2 regions of the Glutamicibacter arilaitensis Re117 genome follow, and region 2 is predicted to be linked to the other one. Evidence: predicted binding sites of a transcription regulator. Region 2 holds the regulator's gene; the other holds the start of a gene.
What was found. Region 2 encodes LexA, which represses DNA repair genes until DNA is damaged. Its sites were predicted from a motif close to TCGAACANNTGTTCGA; they were not measured.
Positions count from the first base shown of each region.

Region 1 (3,411 bases), 860 kb from region 2:
CCGGAGTGGAGAAGGAACGGGTGAACATGACTTGGCCGCGGTCCGCTCGTTCTTCCACCGGTCCGATGCAACGTTGCCCATTGAGTTCGAAGACCGTTCGCTGCAAGACGACCGAAAACTTCTTGCGGATCGCCAGCGGATCAGCTGCCTGCAGGTCCGCGATGGATTCAATACCCATCGCTGCCAGCTTGGCACCGGTCTTGCGGCCCACTCCCCAGACATCGGTCACCGGCACTCGGTGCAGAATATTCTCCAGCACTTCGGGGTCCATGAGCTGCTGGACGCAAACTCCGCCAAGTCCCGGATTGTGTTTGGCGATATGGTTGGCCAGCTTCGCCAGGGTCTTGGTTGATGAGACGCCAACACACACCGGCAAGCCAATGCTCTGGTCAATGGCAGCACGGATTTGGGCGGCAACACTGCGCACCTGTTCCAGATTGCCTTCCAGCCCGACGAAGGACTCGTCGATGGAGTACACCTCGTGCCAGGTTCCATAACGGCCTAGCAATTCCATGACGCGGGCGGACATGTCGCCGTACAGCTCATAGTTGCTCGAACGCACCGCAAGGTTATGGGAGTCCATATAGCGCTGGACCTTGAAGAACGGCTCCCCCGTAGGAATACCCAGATCCTTGGCTTCCTGGGAACGAGCGACCACGCAGCCGTCATTGTTCGATAGCACCACAACCGGGCGATTGCGCAGCGAATAGTCGAAGGCCCGCTCGCAGGAGACGTAGAAGTTATTCACGTCCACCAGGGCCACGTGATCAGCGGACATGATGCAGGCACCTGGTAATCACGCCGAAAACGTTGACTTCATCGCCTTCGGTCAGCACCACAGGCAGCGGCGATTCATCGCTGAGCAGCCCGACTTCTTGGCCATCGATCTGCCAGCGGCGCACCAGCATCTGCCCGTTGAGGTTCACGATCACCACAGAGCCATGGCGCACGGAGAGCGAACGGTCCACGATTACTTCATCGCCGTCATGGATTCCTGCTGATTGCATGGCGTTGCCGGAGACGCGCATGATGAAGGTGGAAACCCGGTCACGCACCAGCAAACGGTTCAGATCCAGGCCGCCGTCGAAATAATCGCGGGCTGGCGAGGGGAATCCCATTGCAGAGACCGCTTGGACCGGTCCATGGCTGGCACCCGGAGGCATCATTTCTTGTTCGTCAGCCACACCCACCACTCCCTGCTGAAAGCTAGTACAAATATTCGAATACTTGATTGTATCGTGTTGCGGCGCAGCACTTCACCTCCAGCGGACTCCCCGTTTGCGTTCGGCAAGACAGTACTTCAACACCACGGGTCAGAGGTGGCAGAAATTATTGGAACCGTTGAAGGAAGGATCTCCTTTACCTGATGCCTGGCTCGCGCGCTGAGCCATGATTTCAGTGATCTGAGCTCGGTTCAGGCAACAGCCCGGAGTGAAATGCTGCGTAGCGGCGACTCATCGATTCGAGATAGGACTTTGTCCGTTCCTGCGCTTGAGCAATACAAGGCTCAGGGCGATAGCCAGTAGCGTCCCGGCACCGGAAAAGACGATAACCAGCTGGGCAGGCTCAACAAACAACCCCGGGGTCCCGACAAGATATCCCAGCGCAACCATGATGTTGATCATCATCCGAAGCTGGGCCCACGCCGCACCATGCCGGGATTCTGGCACGTAGTCGTAGATCGCCGTTCGCACCCCAGTATTATGCAGCCCGTTGCCCACTCCGCCCAGTAAGAAGACCACAGCCAGACCCGCAGGATTAGCCCAAAGCCCCTCAACCAGAATTGCGGCTCCGACTCCAGCACCACCGAGCAGGATCGGCAGCGCGCTGCGCGCGCCAAACCGCTGGTTGCCGCCAACCAGCGAACCGGCCACAGCTCCCAGCGACCAAGCCCCCAGCAGTACCGCGTACCCGGTGTCCGTGGCGGTCACTTCACGCAGATAGAACACCCCGGCCACCCCCTCGGCAGCCGTGAACAACACAATGGCCGCCATTGGAAGCAACAGCACACGCAGACGCCAGTCGTGCAGCAAGACCGCGGTGCTTCGTGCAGCAGCGGCCGCATGCGGCGCGGTAGGCGCGGCGGAAGCAGCAGTTTCATCCGGATTCGAGCGCTGCGAAGAAAAGAGCAGCACCGCCGCCACGGCGAGGATCACGAAACCTAACGCCGCGCACCACAGCACAACACCCAGGCCACGTGCTGCAAAAACGAAGGAAGCAACGGCAGGGGCAATGATGCCGGCCAGCGAGGTCGCCACCACAAGAAAGCTGCTGGCCCGGGCGACGCTGAATCCCCCGCGGATTCGTGGGATGAGTTTGAAGATCACTGCACCGTTGACGACTGCGCAAACGCTGGCCACGGACAACAAAGCCAAGCTGGCAATGATGCTTCCGGCCAGCGCCATGGCTGCAAATACCAGCACGTGCAGACCTAGATTGATGATCCATACGCGCCAAAGCGCAGAACCGTCCACCCAGCGCCCCACCCAAGGAGCAAAGACCACCGGAGGCACCAGCCCTGCCAAGAATAATGCGGTGACGCCCCATGACCCCAGTTCGTCTGCCGTTGCAAGGGTCAAAGCGAAAACGGCCATGCCCTCGCCGAGCATGGAGAAGAAGGCCACGGCAGCAAAGATCACGCAACGCGCTGACGCACCCATGCTCCTCCTGCCTTTGACCACTTGACGGTTGGCCAACTCGATCGACTCCCGCCAAAGTCCTAGTCTAGAGGCAGAAGAATTCACGCCACCTACTGCAACGCACCCAAGGAGTCTCGTGAAGGTATTACTGGTCAGCTGCGGAGATGTCGCTACCGAAGCCGGACTGCGTTTCCACGCCCATGGCCATGAGGTCACTGCCTGGCGCCGCCAGGCAGACAAGCTCCCTGGCCTATTCACAGGCCACAGCGTGGACTTGCTCGTGCCTGCTAAGTGGCCGGCCATCGACCCGGAAACCGACATCGTGGTACTGACCCCCGTTCCGGTCACGCGCGACGCTGAAGGCTACCAACGCAGCTACTTGAACGTGGCCAAGGAGCTGGCTACCCGCGTCGCGGCGGACTGCCCGAAGCTGCGACGTTTCATCTACGTCTCCTCCAGCGCCGTCATGGGCGGTGAAGCAGGTCAATGGGTCGATGAATCCGCGCCGTTGGCTCCAACCCGCGAGACTTCGAAGGTCTTGGCGCAGACCGAAATCGCGCTCGCCGGCAGCGGATTGCCAGTGACCATTTTGCGAGCCTCTGGAATTTACGGACCGGGACGCACCCGCCTGGTCGACATAGTTCGCTCAGGCACTGCGCAGCTGCCAATACAGTCGCACTGGACCAATCGCATCCACCGCGATGATCTGGCCCAAGCCATAGTCCATGTCGCCGCTCTTGGCGAGCAGGCAGCGGAACTGTATCTGGCCAGC
Region 1 covers NC_014550.1:375,790-379,200, reverse strand. The annotation lists gene AARI_RS02155 (Y-family DNA polymerase) at 1-778, opposite strand, end outside; gene AARI_RS02150 (LexA family protein) at 768-1,184, opposite strand; gene AARI_RS02145 (MFS transporter) at 1,455-2,660, opposite strand; gene AARI_RS02140 (NAD(P)H-binding protein) at 2,776-3,411, shown strand, end outside.
Region 1: the regulator LexA is predicted to act here: its motif matches at 1,208-1,223, upstream of AARI_RS02150 (LexA family protein).

Region 2 (3,411 bases):
TAGAAGCGATAATTCTTGAGTCGGAAAGGCGCCATGGATTCCATGCAGGTATTGGCACATCAAACCGCGATCGATACCCACGCTCGCTTTGGGCATCGCCTCATGGGGTTGCCTGGAACGTGGATTGGACGCAGCTACAGCACAGCGCAACGATTGCTCGATGGAAGCATGCTCAGCGACCTCAACGGGCTCTCGCATCCCTTCAGTGAATGGAACTACTGGTGGCAGGCTCATTACCTGGATGCCATCATCGATGATGGCTACGCGTACCTGAATGAAGGCAACGACAAGCTGGCTGGCGAAGCACTAGCCCTGGCCAACGCCTTATTGCGTGGCATCCACCTGCGGAACTTCGGGGTCCTGCCCAACTATTTTTTCCACGATATGGCATGGCTGGCCCTGGCCAGCGAACGCTTGGTTCGGTTCACCCATGAGGCGTCCGGTAAGAAGAACAAGCATGCACAGCTGGCAGTGCGAGTGCTGGGCAAGCAGCTTCATCAAGGCAAGGATGATGTACTGGACGGTGGCCTGTACTGGTCCAGGAAGCGGGACTTCAAAAACACGCCCGCTAACGCGCCAGCGGCATTGTTCTTCGCCCGTACAGGACAGAAGGATATCTCGCGTGAGCTTCTGCAATGGCTGGAAGCTAAGCTGTTCAGCTCTGAACACGGGCTGTACTTGGACGGACTGCGGATAAATGAACGCGGACACCGGCTGGAACCAGCGGTCTACAGTTATAACCAGGGAACCGTCCTTGGTGCATTGCTTGAGCTCGGCGAACCTGCGGACCTGGCTCATGCCCAGGTGCTGATCAAAGCGACCGCGCAGTCCCTGGCCTCAGAATCAGGGGTGCTGGCATTCAACCATGGAGGAGATGGCAATCTGTTTGCGGGGATCCTCTGCCGCTACCTGGCTCTTGCCGCCACCGATGAGCGGTTGGAGGCCTCTAGCCGCGACACCGCCAAGACGCTGGTCATGGCGACCTCGCATCATCTAAAAGACCAAGAGCCACGCCGGCTTTCAGCAGCAGTGCAGCGTTGGATGATCTTCTGCGCCGCGGCCGGCCTCGAATCAAGCACTGGGCGCTAGCGCATCAAACGAAGATTGCGCTGGTGCCAAGCACCAGCGCAATCGAGGGGCAACTATTAGAGTGAGCGCATCACGGAGACGACACGTCCCATAATGGTTGCTGCATCGCCCAAAATTGGTTCGTAGCGCGAGTTCTGCGGAAGCAACCACGTATGCCCATCGCGCTGGCGGAACGTCTTGACCGTGGCTTCTTCGTCGAGCAGTGCTGCGACGATATCCCCGTTGTCTGCCGTCTGCTGGCGACGGACAACTACCCAGTCGCCATCGCAAATCGCAGCGTCAACCATTGAATCGCCGGATACCTTGAGCATGAACAATTCGCCATGTCCAACGAGCTGACGAGGCAACGAGAAAACATCTTCGACGGATTGTTCGGCCAGGATTGGGCCACCAGCGGCAATGCGACCTACCAGCGGGACCATGGTCGTGTCAGCGGAAGTGCTCAGCTCAATGATCTTGGCGTCTTCGTTGATGACCGGCTCTGCTGGTTTCGAAGCTTCAGCAGCCTCTGAATCTTCGGCCAGCTGCAGCGGGAGCAGGATTTCCATGGCGCGCGGACGGCGTGGATCGCGACGGATGTAGCCCAGCTTTTCCAACTGGCTCAACTGGTGAGTCACGCTCGAAAGGCTCTTGAGGCCAACTGCGTCGCCAATCTCACGCATCGATGGTGGATAGCCGTTCTTGCCGATAGACCGCTGGATCGTCTCCAGGATCTTCTTTTGGCGTATCGTCAGCGAACGTGCATTCGATCGGGGAGTGCGTTGTGAAGCTGACATGAGATTTTGCCTTCCCTAGCAAATATTCGAAAGTTCGTAAGTCCAAACTGTCGGAGCTAGATGGTGTGATGTTTTCATTGCTCGTCTACTTCGAAATCTTAGTAGATAAGCGAGCTTCTTTCAAAGATTTGTTCGAAAACTTCTGGACAAGTCCTGCAAACCTCTGTTAGAACAGATATACGAAGTTAGAACAAGTTTTCGAATCGATAGTTTCGAATACACATTCGCATCACTTGAATTTTTTGAGGAGACAAAGTCATGGCTACCGTCGCACTTGACTCAAATCAGACCCAGACGCCACTGAAGATCCGCATCAACCGCCGCGGATGGGCCGTGCTGGTTGGACTGCCTATTTTTGCACTCACCGTCGCAGCAGCGTTCTTCATCGCAATGTTTTCTTCCGACGCGCATGCTGCAGCGAACACTCCGGCGGGAATCGAAACCGTGGACGTCACCGTTATTCCAGGAGATACCCTGTGGAGTCTGGCACGGGAATACGCCACTGGCTATGACGTAACCTCCGCAGTCGACCACATCGCAGAATTGAACGCGTTGAACAGCAGCGAAATCCAGATCGGCGAGACCTTGTCCATTCCGGTCCTCGCCGGCTAGCTTGCACCACCTGCCTCAGGTTTGTTACCTGCCCTCGTAGCGGATTCACCTGCAGGCACACTGCGCACGTAGACTTGATGCGTGAATGACCGCAGTGAACTTTTGAGTCAGCTGCCCTTGCGTGAGAATCTCCGCGGGCTATCCCCTTATGGCGCACCACAAATTGATGTGCCCATTCAGCTGAACGTCAACGAGAACACCCATCCGTTGCCACCAACAGTCGTAGACGCCATTTCCCAAGAAGTGGCTAAGGCTGCGGCAACGTTGAACCGCTACCCGGACCGCGAATTCACCGAACTGCGTGAATTGCTCGCCGATTACCTGGGGCATTCGCTGACCAAGGAAAATATCTGGGCTGCTAACGGCTCCAACGAAATCCTTCAGCAAATCCTGCAAGCCTTTGGCGGTCCTGGCCGTTCGCTGATGAGCTTCGCTCCTACCTACTCCATGTACCCACTGCTTGCTAGTGGAACAGACACGTCTTACATTGCCGGAACGCGCGCTGCAGATTTCACCCTGTCCGCTGAATCCGCGGCCGCACAGGTCCGCGAGCACAAGCCGAATATCGTATTCCTCTGCTCGCCCAACAACCCCACCGGCACGGCGCTTGGCCTGGACGTCATCACCGAAGTGTATGAAGCCCTGAGCGAGCATGACGGCGTGCTGATCGTCGACGAAGCCTACGCAGAGTTCTCATTGGCCAGCACCAAATCCGCACTGACCTTGCTCGATGGCCGCCAGCGTTTGATCGTCTCGCGCACCATGTCCAAAGCCTTCGGGCTGGCCGGCGCACGCGTAGGCTATTTGGCTGCAGCTCCTGAAGTTACTGACGCGATCCGGTTGGTGCGGTTGCCGTACCACCTCTCGGCAGTTACCCAAGCGACCGCCATTGCCGCGTTGAAGAACATTGAGCTGTTGCTGGCCCAAGTTGAAG
Region 2 covers NC_014550.1:1,236,648-1,240,058, forward strand. The annotation lists gene AARI_RS06150 (glycoside hydrolase family 76 protein) at 34-1,089, shown strand; gene lexA (transcriptional repressor LexA) at 1,146-1,865, opposite strand; gene AARI_RS06160 (LysM peptidoglycan-binding domain-containing protein) at 2,124-2,477, shown strand; gene AARI_RS06165 (histidinol-phosphate transaminase) at 2,559-3,411, shown strand, end outside.